Regions from separate parts of the Thermoanaerobacter siderophilus SR4 genome, predicted to be linked through region 2. Evidence: a T-box and tRNA genes for the amino acid it is inferred to sense, from the RefSeq annotation. Region 2 holds a T-box; the other holds one or more tRNA genes.

The links. A T-box is a leader RNA that pairs with one kind of tRNA and senses whether it is charged. The one in region 2 lies ahead of THESIDRAFT1_RS09115 (valine--tRNA ligase), so its partner is inferred to be a tRNA-Val.
Region 1: it has a tRNA-Val gene. The T-box ahead of THESIDRAFT1_RS09115 (valine--tRNA ligase) is inferred to sense a tRNA for this amino acid. The anticodon was not compared.

What each region holds. Positions count from the first base shown of each region.
Region 1 covers NZ_CM001486.1:1,510,019-1,514,911, forward strand. The annotation lists gene THESIDRAFT1_RS07330 (Nif3-like dinuclear metal center hexameric protein) at 1-605, shown strand, start outside; RNA gene rnpB (RNase P RNA component class A) at 683-1,031, shown strand; gene deoD (purine-nucleoside phosphorylase) at 1,182-1,883, shown strand; gene manA (mannose-6-phosphate isomerase, class I) at 1,949-2,905, shown strand; tRNA gene THESIDRAFT1_RS07345 (tRNA-Val) at 2,962-3,038, shown strand; tRNA gene THESIDRAFT1_RS07350 (tRNA-Ala) at 3,059-3,134, shown strand; gene THESIDRAFT1_RS07355 (glycosyl hydrolase family 18 protein) at 3,224-4,309, shown strand; gene pepV (dipeptidase PepV) at 4,381-4,893, shown strand, end outside.
Region 2 covers NZ_CM001486.1:1,855,150-1,860,042, forward strand. The annotation lists gene THESIDRAFT1_RS09090 (response regulator transcription factor) at 1-272, opposite strand, end outside; gene THESIDRAFT1_RS09095 (YckD family protein) at 431-1,324, shown strand; gene THESIDRAFT1_RS09100 (DUF2680 domain-containing protein) at 1,532-2,089, shown strand; gene THESIDRAFT1_RS09105 (biotin transporter BioY) at 2,107-2,655, opposite strand; gene THESIDRAFT1_RS09110 (bifunctional nuclease family protein) at 2,791-3,213, opposite strand; T-box leader at 3,351-3,552, shown strand; gene THESIDRAFT1_RS09115 (valine--tRNA ligase) at 3,594-4,893, shown strand, end outside.

The sequences.
Region 1 (4,893 bases), 350 kb from region 2:
AGGCGCGAGGCATTGGAACTTATAGACCTTTAGAAGGAACAAACCCATTCATTGGTGAAACAGGGAAACTAGAAAAAACAGAAGAAGTAAAGATAGAAACTATAGTACCTCAGAGATATTTAGAAAAAGTGGTAACTGCAATGCTGAATGTTCATCCCTATGAAGAGGTTGCTTATGATATTTATTCTTTGGAAAATGTTAAAGAAGAATATGGGCTTGGAAGAATTGGAATTATTTCAGAAACTACTTTGCAAGAATTAGCTTTACAAGTAAAAGCAAAACTTAAAATTAATAATTTAAGAGTGGTAGGAGACCTAAATAAAAAGATCAGAAAAGTGGCTGTATGTGGTGGAAGCGGTGCAAGTCTTATTCACAAAGCTGTTTCTAAAGGAGCGGATGTTTTAATAACAGCAGATATTGGCTATCACGATGCAGTAGAAGCCCAACACCTCGGATTGGCTTTAATTGATGCTGGACATTTTGCTACGGAGAATATTGCAGTCAGGTTTATTGCAGAATATATAATCGATGAAACTCAGAAACAGGGACACGAAATAGAAGTATTAATTAGTGAAAGTCAAAAAGATCCTTTTATGTATCTATAATTAGGTTGACAAAAACAGATATATATGATAATATATACTCGACTGATATTAGAAAAATATATATGAAATAACGCATGTGAGTAAGTCGGATGGCCGCGTGTGATTTCGCACGAGGAAAGTCCGAGCTCCACAGGGCAGGGTGCCGGGTAACACCCGGTGGAGGCGACTCCAAGGAAAGTGCAACAGAGATATACCGCCTGGCACTCAACTTGTTTAGTGCCAGGTAAGGGTGGAAAGGTGAGGTAAGAGCTCACCAGGGACCAGGCGACTGGTCTGCTCTGCAAACCCCACCTGGAGCAAGGCGAATAGGAGGGAGTAGGTGGCCCGCCGTTTCCCTCGGGTTATGCCGCTAGAGGTGTCAGGCAACTGACCCCCTAGATAGATGGCCATCCTCGACAGAACTCGGCTTATAGACTTGCTCACATGCATTTAAAATACCATGATTTTGTGGTATTTTTTATTTTTTATTTATACAAAATTAAAAAATTGTTTGGTCCATAAATTTTTGTTTGATTTAAAAGCTGTTTTTTGCTAATATTATATATGGGCAAAACTATTATAGAAGGAGAGATTCAGATGAGCATACATATTGGGGCTAAAGAAAACGAAATCGCTCAAACAGTGTTATTGCCAGGAGATCCTTTAAGGGCTAAATACATAGCAGAAAATTTTCTTGAAGATGTAAAATGTTACAATGAAGTTAGAGGAATGTATGGTTTTACAGGATATTATAAAGGGAAAAGAGTGTCAGTTCAAGGGACAGGCATGGGAGTACCTTCTTTATCTATTTATGTAAATGAGCTTATAACCAGTTACAACGTGAAAAATCTTATAAGAATAGGTACTTGTGGTTCTTTGCAGCCAGATATCAAACTCAGAGATATAGTAATTGCCATGAGCTCTTCAACAGACTCTGCAATAAATAAGATTAGATTTAATGGCATGGATTATGCTCCTACAGCAAGTTTTAAATTATTGAAAAAAGCCTATGATAAAGCAATGGAGTTAGGAATACAACCTAAAGTAGGAAATATTCTTACAACGGATACTTTTTATAATGATGACCCAGACAGTTGGAAACTATGGGCGAAGTTTGGTGTTTTGGCAGTAGAAATGGAAACTGCAGGACTATATACTTTGGCTGCTAAGTACAATGTAGATGCTCTTACAATATTGACAGTGAGCGATAGCTTGGTTACCGGAGAAGCAACGACAGCTGAAGAAAGGCAAAAGACTTTTATGGACATGGTGAAAATTGCACTAGAAATAGCTGAATAATTTTTTAAAAGAGGATAACCTTGTTTATCCTCTTTTAAAATAATTGAAAAAGGAGCTGATAGTTGATGAAACCTTTAAAATTTAAGCCTATTTTTATGGAGAGAATATGGGGAGGTACTGCATTAAGAGATAAATTTGGATTTGATATTCCCGAGGGTAAAAAAATTGGAGAATTGTGGACAATATCTGACAATAGAACAGCTGTTAGTGTAATTGAAGGTGGAGAATTTAATGGCCAAAAACTAAGTGATATAGCCTACAAATTTTTTGAGGATATATACGGTAAAGGGGTAAATTATGAGAGATTTCCTTTACTTATCAAAATAATTGATGCACAAGACAAACTTTCTGTCCAAGTTCATCCAGATGATGAATATGCTTTTAAATACGAAAATGGCGATTCTGGAAAAACAGAGATGTGGTATATAATAGATGCAAAACCAGGGGCTAAACTTGTATGTGGTTTAAAGGAAGGAACTACAAAAGAAGAATTTAAAAGGCTATTGGAGGAAGAAAGATTAGAAGAATGTTTAAAAGAAATAGAAGTAAAGCCAGGAGATGTGGTTTACATACCTTCAGGGATGGTGCATGCTATAGGTGAAGGCATACTTATTTGTGAAATTCAACAAAATTCAGACCTCACCTATAGAGTATATGATTACAATAGAGTAGATGAATTCGGGAGGAAAAGGAAGTTACATATAGAAAAAGCATTAGATGTTATAGATTTTAATTTAAAAACAGATAAAATAATACCTGAATTTAAAGGAATACAAGGCGGACGCATATCTCATGTTGTTAAATCTCCATATTTTCAGGTAAGTATAATTGAAATAAATGAAGAAGTAAAAATAGATACAGAAGGAAAATTTAACACTTTAACAGCTGTAGAAGGAAATTGTAAAATTGACTATTATGAAGGTACTGTTGAATTAAAGGCAGGAGAAACTGTATTAATACCTGCTTCTATTCCAAGTTATACAATAGAGGGCAATTGCAAGGTGCTCAAAGCTTATATATAGAAAGCGTAAATATTGACAACCTTTTATTAAAATTGTATAATAAAAAAGCAAGAAGTGGGGTTATAGCTCAGCTGGTCAGAGCGCTACGTTGACATCGTAGAGGTCACAGGTTCGATCCCTGTTAACCCCACCATTTTTTTATATGGGTTACATGGGGATATAGCTCAGTAGGGAGAGCGCATGCCTCGCATGCATGAGGTCAGGGGTTCGAATCCCCTTATCTCCACCAAACTGAAAATAAAATATTTTTATACATAAAATTTATTTTTTATCAAAAGATATAACCGAATCATAAAAATGAGGAGGTTATATCTTTTTATGTGGAAAAAATTGAGATTGATATCAATCTTGATAATTTTGCTATTAACCATATCAATATCTTTGAGCGGATGTAAAAGTACAGCTCAAAAACCATTTTTCAAACCTTTTAGTAAGATAGGAGTAAAAAAACTTCAAGTAGTAGGATTTTATGCTGATTCTGCTGGACCAGATAATTCATATCAATCATTGGTAAAATATTCAAGATATATTGATACACTTTCTCCCTTGTGGCTTACTGTAGAAGGAGACGGGACAGTAAAAGATTCTACAAACCCTCAAGCGCTGGATTATGCGAAAAAACAAGGGATAAAAGTAGTTCCTCTTGTTAATGTGGCTAACAGCAAAGATGAAGTTCTTTTGGATCCAAATATCCGAGAAAAGGCTATTTCTCAATTAATGGCTTTATTAAAAAAACATGATTTTGACGGTTACAACATAGATTTTGAGTTTATTCCTCATGGAACTAAAAATTATGTTCAGGACAAAGATTATCTTACGGCTTTTATAAGCAAAATAAGACCGCTTATCAAAAAAGAAGGTAAAATTCTTGACATTTCCGTTATACCTCATTATCAGGTACCTAAAGAAATATCAGGTATATACGACTATCACGAATTAGCGCCTTTAGTGGACCATGTCACCTTGATGACCTATGATAGGCATAATGCTTCTTCACCGCCGGGACCTGTTTCTCCTGAGCAGTGGGTGGAGTACAACGTCAAAGATGCACTAAATGAAGGTTTTAAACCTGAACAAATATGTTTAGGAGTAGCTACTTATGGATATGATTGGCCTGCAAGTAAAAGTGGTGGTTTCTCTCGCCCTACAAAAGAAATACTTACAAAAGCACAAATTCAAGGAATTCAAATAAAGTGGAGCGACCAATACCAAGAGCCTTATTATGTCTATTATGACAAAAACACGGGAATAACGAGAGAGGTATGGTTTGAAAACTCTGCCACTTTAGCTGAGAAGATAGAAGTTGCTAAAAGGTATAATTTACATGGCATATGTGTGTGGAGGATTGGCTTTGAAACCCCTTCTTTTTGGAATGTTATAGGTAAGAAAATAGGAAGCAGATAGAAAAATATTGAAAACATTTAAGTAAAGATATATAATAGAGGTGTGATTACCAAATTATTGGGGGGATTTTCATGAATTTAAATTCTTACATAGACAATATGAGAGACGACATTATAAAATCAGTTCAAGAATTGGTCAGGATAAAAAGTGTACAAGATGAGCCAAAACCAGGTATGCCTTATGGAGAAGGTGTTGCGAAGGCATTGGACAAAGCTTTAGAGATCGCACAAAGTTTAGGCTTTAGGACTAAAAACGTGGATGGATATGTAGGGTATGCAGAATACGGCGAAGGAGAAGAAATGATAGGAGTTTTGGGACATTTAGATGTAGTTCCAGAAGGTGATGGGTGGACCTATCCACCTTATGGTGCTGAAATACATGAGGGAAAGATATATGGAAGAGGTACTGTAGATGATAAGGGCCCTATAATTGCTGCTTTATACGGGCTAAAGGCTATAAAAGACGCTGGGTTAAAGCTTTCTAAAAGAGTGAGAATTTTATTTGGAACAAATGAAGAGACAGGTTCTCACGAAATTGCTTATTATTTAAAACACGATGAAGCTCCTACTATGGGTTTTACTCCT
Region 2 (4,893 bases):
CCTAAAAGTTTATCATACTCTTCTCCTCTTGCTGTTATCATCATTACAGGCACTTTTGACTTTTCTCTAATTGTTTTTAAAAGGCTCCAACCACTTATATCTGGAAGCATTATATCTAAAAGGATTATGCTTATATCTTTATTATTATTAAAATATTCAAGCCCTATTTTGCCATTTTCAGCTACCAATACTTCATATCCATTATTTTCTAAATAAGTTTTTAAAATATCTCTCATTCCTTCTTCGTCTTCAATTACTAAAACTTTTTGCATAAAAAACACCTCCCATCTTTAGTTTAATTATTTTTTACTCAGTTTACAACATTTAAAATTAAACTTCACACTTTCCTCACAAATTATATAAAATTACTTCAAACTATTTGGGTATCATAAAGAATGAAAAGGAAAAATTTAAAAGGAGGTATCCATATATGAAGAGAAACAAATGGTTAATAGTTTTAGCAGTTGTATTGGCTTTAGCAATTCCTTTGACAGTTTTTGCAGCAAATACTGATTCACCACTGACAAACAGCATAAAAGGCTTTTTTGGAATTGACACATCAAAGCTTACACCAGAGCAAAAGCAAATAATTACAGATTACAACAAAAAAATAGCCGACCTTGAAAAAGAGTTTATAAACAAACTCTTATCAGAAGGGCTTATAACTCAACAACAAGCAGATAATATAATTAAAAACATTGATAGCAAAGTTTCTAAAGCAAATCAAGACAATGTTCCCTTCTTCATTGGTGGCGGAAGAGGATTTGACAAAGGATATTTTGGAATAGGCCCAATTGATACTTCAAAGCTTACAGAACAACAAAAAGCAGCTTTGACAGAAATATACAAACAAATGGCGTCACTTCAGAAGGATATAGTAAACAAATTGGTATCTGAAGGATTATTGACTCAAGACCAAGCAAACAAAATCACAAGTGCGATAGATAATGCAATAGCTAATGCTGATAAAAAAGGCTATGCGATGTTTGGTGGCAACGATGGATTAGGGTTTATTTTGAGAGGTGTTGATCCATCTAAATTGACAGACCAGCAAAAGAATGAGTTAGTCAATTATTACAAACAAATGGCACAATTGCAAAAACAATTAGTTGATAAATTTGTAAGCTTTGGAGTTATTACTCAGGACCAAGGAAATACGATTAAAAATAGAATTGATACAATGGTAAAAAATATGGAACAAAACGGATTGCCTCAAGGATTTTTCAAACATTTTGAAGGAAAAAGAAGAGATTTTAAAGGTAAATGGCAAAATGAAAATAATCAACAGAATAGTGTTCCACAAAGCTCCAATAATTCGATTTGATGAATTTAATATTTGATTGTTAGAAGAGGTGGTGGGAAGCCATCTCTTTTTTATATTGTCAAAACTTTATAGATTGCCAATACTCATATTAATTTAAACGAATTTTCACACATCCTTCACAAATTCAATATGGTTACCTCAAACTAAAAGGTTATTATATAAGTGTAACAAATAAAAAACAAAATTCAAAAAGGAGTGTGGTTTTAAATGAATTTCAAAAAGGTAGTAGCAGTAGTACTTACAGGAGGTATGCTTTTAAGTGGAATAGCTGCTTATGCAGCCACAACTGGCAATACAGCTAGTTCTTCAACGCCACCTCAATATTCTACGACAGCACCAAGATACGGAATGAGTAGAAATGCAGATTTTCTTGCAAAACTGACTGGTAAGACAGCAGATGAAATTTTAAGTGAACTTCAATCAGGGAAAACAATAGTTCAGATTGCAGAAGAAAATGGCATAACACTTGACAATCTGAAAAAAGCTTTAATTGAGCAAAAAGAAGGGTTTATAGACCAATTAGTTAAAGATGGTAAAATAACTCAGGATAGGGCTGACACAATCAAAAAAACCATTGAAGACAAGATAAATTCATGGGATGGAACCTGTCAATATGGTAAAGGTTCAGGTGTAGGTTTAGGTCTTGGACTTGGAAAAAATAGCAATGGCAATACAGGTGTAGGCTTGGGAGCAGGTTTTGGTGCTAAAGGAGCGCATAAAGGAGCAGGCTATAGAGGAAACTTTGGACCAACTGTTCAGCAGTAATGAAAAAAGGCAAGGGTTCAACCTTGCCTTTTTTCATTAGATTTTATAACAGGTTTTAATTTTAAAGTGAGATAGGAAGCGATAAATGCCTTGATTAAATCGCCAGGTATAAAAGGAAGTGCCCCGACTAAAATGGCTTTTTTAAATGGCATTCCTGTAACAAAAGAGAGTTGAGTTACTCCTAAAATATAAACAAAAATTATTGCAAATAAGAGATAGCTTATAAAAATATTAATAAAATTTGCTTTTTTGTTTTTTAAAGTCAAAGAAATTAAAAAAGCTGCAAAGGGCCAACTTAAAATATATCCTCCTGTAGGTCCTACTAAAACATTTAAGCCTCCTGTAAGTCCAGAAAAGACAGGTATTCCAATTGCACCTAAAAGGTCAAAAATAAAAAGGCTCAAAAATGCTGATGTAGGATTTAAAAGCCCTCCAGCTAACATTACTGCAAAAGTCTGTCCTGTGATAGGTACTGGAGAAAAAGGTAAGGGGATTTTTACAAAACCCATTATAAAAGTAATAGCAGCAAAAAGAGAAGCTAAAATCATGTCTTTAGTTTTTATCATATTTTTCCTCCTCATTGTATTATTACAACAATTATTATATTTTTTTTAAAAAGAATTGTCAACTATTTTTACATAATGGTTAACAATTCTTTAAAAAAGTAGCCCTCTTAAATTTTTAAGAGGGCCAATAGAATTTTAACTATCTCTATCATCAAATTTTAAATCTGCCATATCATAAGTGAATTCCGCTAAACGAATATTTATGAAAATTGGTATATCAGTTCGCATTGCCAAAGCTATCGCATCACTGGGTCTTGAGTCTAATTTTATAACTCTATCCCCTTGTTTTATATAAAGCTCTGCATAATAAGTGTCATCTTTTAAATCAGTAATTACAACTTTTTCAGGTTTTCCTCCAAGTTGTTCAATAACAGATTTTAAAAGGTCGGGGGTTAAAGGGCGAGGCGGTGTAATTCCCTGAAGAGGGATAGCTATGTTTTGAGCTTCCAGTGGACCTATAACTATAGGTAAAACTTTCTTTTCCTCTTCATCTGTCAATAGGACGGAGAAATTTCCTTCTACGTCCATCGTAATTGCCTTAACATGAAATTTTAACATTTTTTACACCTCGATTTAAAACATCTTCTTATTATCATTATATCATACTTATGCAAATTTAATCTGATTGTTTGCTTTAAAACAACTTAACTGTTGACAATTCATGAGATTTTATATATATTATATATCAAATGGAATATGAGGCTATGAAAGAGAGGAGTAAGTGTATACTGGCTAAAGAGAGGGATATCCCATGGGCTGAAAGGATTCCCGCCAAAGGTACACTGAAGGTAGCTCTGGAGCCTGTAAACCGAAGTTGAGTAGGTTTAAACGGGTCTGCCCGTTATAGCTTGAGTGATAAATGAAGGTGGTACCGCGAAATGCCCTTTCGCCCTTTGTGGGTGAAAGGGTTTTAAAATTTTACGGAGGGAGTGTAAAGCATGAAAGAGATAGCTAAAACCTACAATCCAAAGGAATTTGAAGATAGAATTTATGCTTTTTGGATGGAAAAAGGATATTTTACTCCTAAAATAGACCCTGAAAAACAGCCATTTACCATTGTTATACCGCCTCCAAACATAACAGGGCAATTACATATGGGACATGCACTTGATAATACTTTGCAGGACATATTGATAAGATGGAAAAGAATGCAGGGTTATGCAGCTTTGTGGATACCTGGCTCAGACCATGCCAGCATTGCGACGGAGATAAAAGTTTTAGACACGATAAGAGAAGAAACGGGGCTCACAAAGAAGGAAATAGGAAGAGAAGAGTTTTTGAAAAGGGCATGGGCATGGAAGGACAAATACGAAAACCGTATTTTAAGCCAATTAAAAAAGTTGGGTTCTTCTTGTGATTGGACAAGGACACGCTTTACTATGGACGAAGTATGTTCAAGAGCGGTAAGAGAGGTTTTTGTTTCTCTCTATGAAAAAGGGCTCATATACAGAGGTGACAGGATAATAAATTGGTGCCCAGACTGCAACACTGCTTTATCTGATGCGGAAGTGGAACATAAAGAGCAAAAAGGGCATTTGTGGTACATCAAATACCCCATAAAAGGTGAAGATGGATATGTAGTTATAGCTACTACAAGGCCAGAGACGATGCTGGGGGATGTAGCAGTTGCTGTAAATCCTGATGATGAAAGGTATAAGGATGTGGTAGGTAAGACTTTGATACTGCCACTTGTAGGAAGGGAGATACCTGTAATTACTGACAGCTACGTTGATCCTTCATTTGGAACTGGTGCTGTTAAAGTGACGCCTGCTCACGACCCAAATGACTTTGAGATGGGGACAAGACACAATCTTCCATTTATCAACATAATGAATGAGAATGCGATAATCAATGAAAATGGAGGAAAATATAAAGGTCTTGATAGGTATGAGGCGAGAGAAAAGATAGTAGAAGACCTCAAAAATCTCGGACTACTTCTAAAAGTTGAAGACCACGTTCACAATGTGGGACATTGTTACAGGTGCGATACGGTAGTTGAACCTCTACTTTCCAAGCAGTGGTTTGTAAAGATGGAGCCTTTAGCGAAACCTGCTTTAGAAGTTGTAAAAGAAGGAAAAATTAAGTTTGTGCCAGAACGGTTTGAAAAAATATACATTAATTGGTTAGAAAACATAAAGGATTGGTGTATTTCAAGGCAATTATGGTGGGGACACAGAATTCCTGCCTGGTATTGTGATGACTGTGGGCATATAACTGTATCGCGTAAAGACCCGGAAA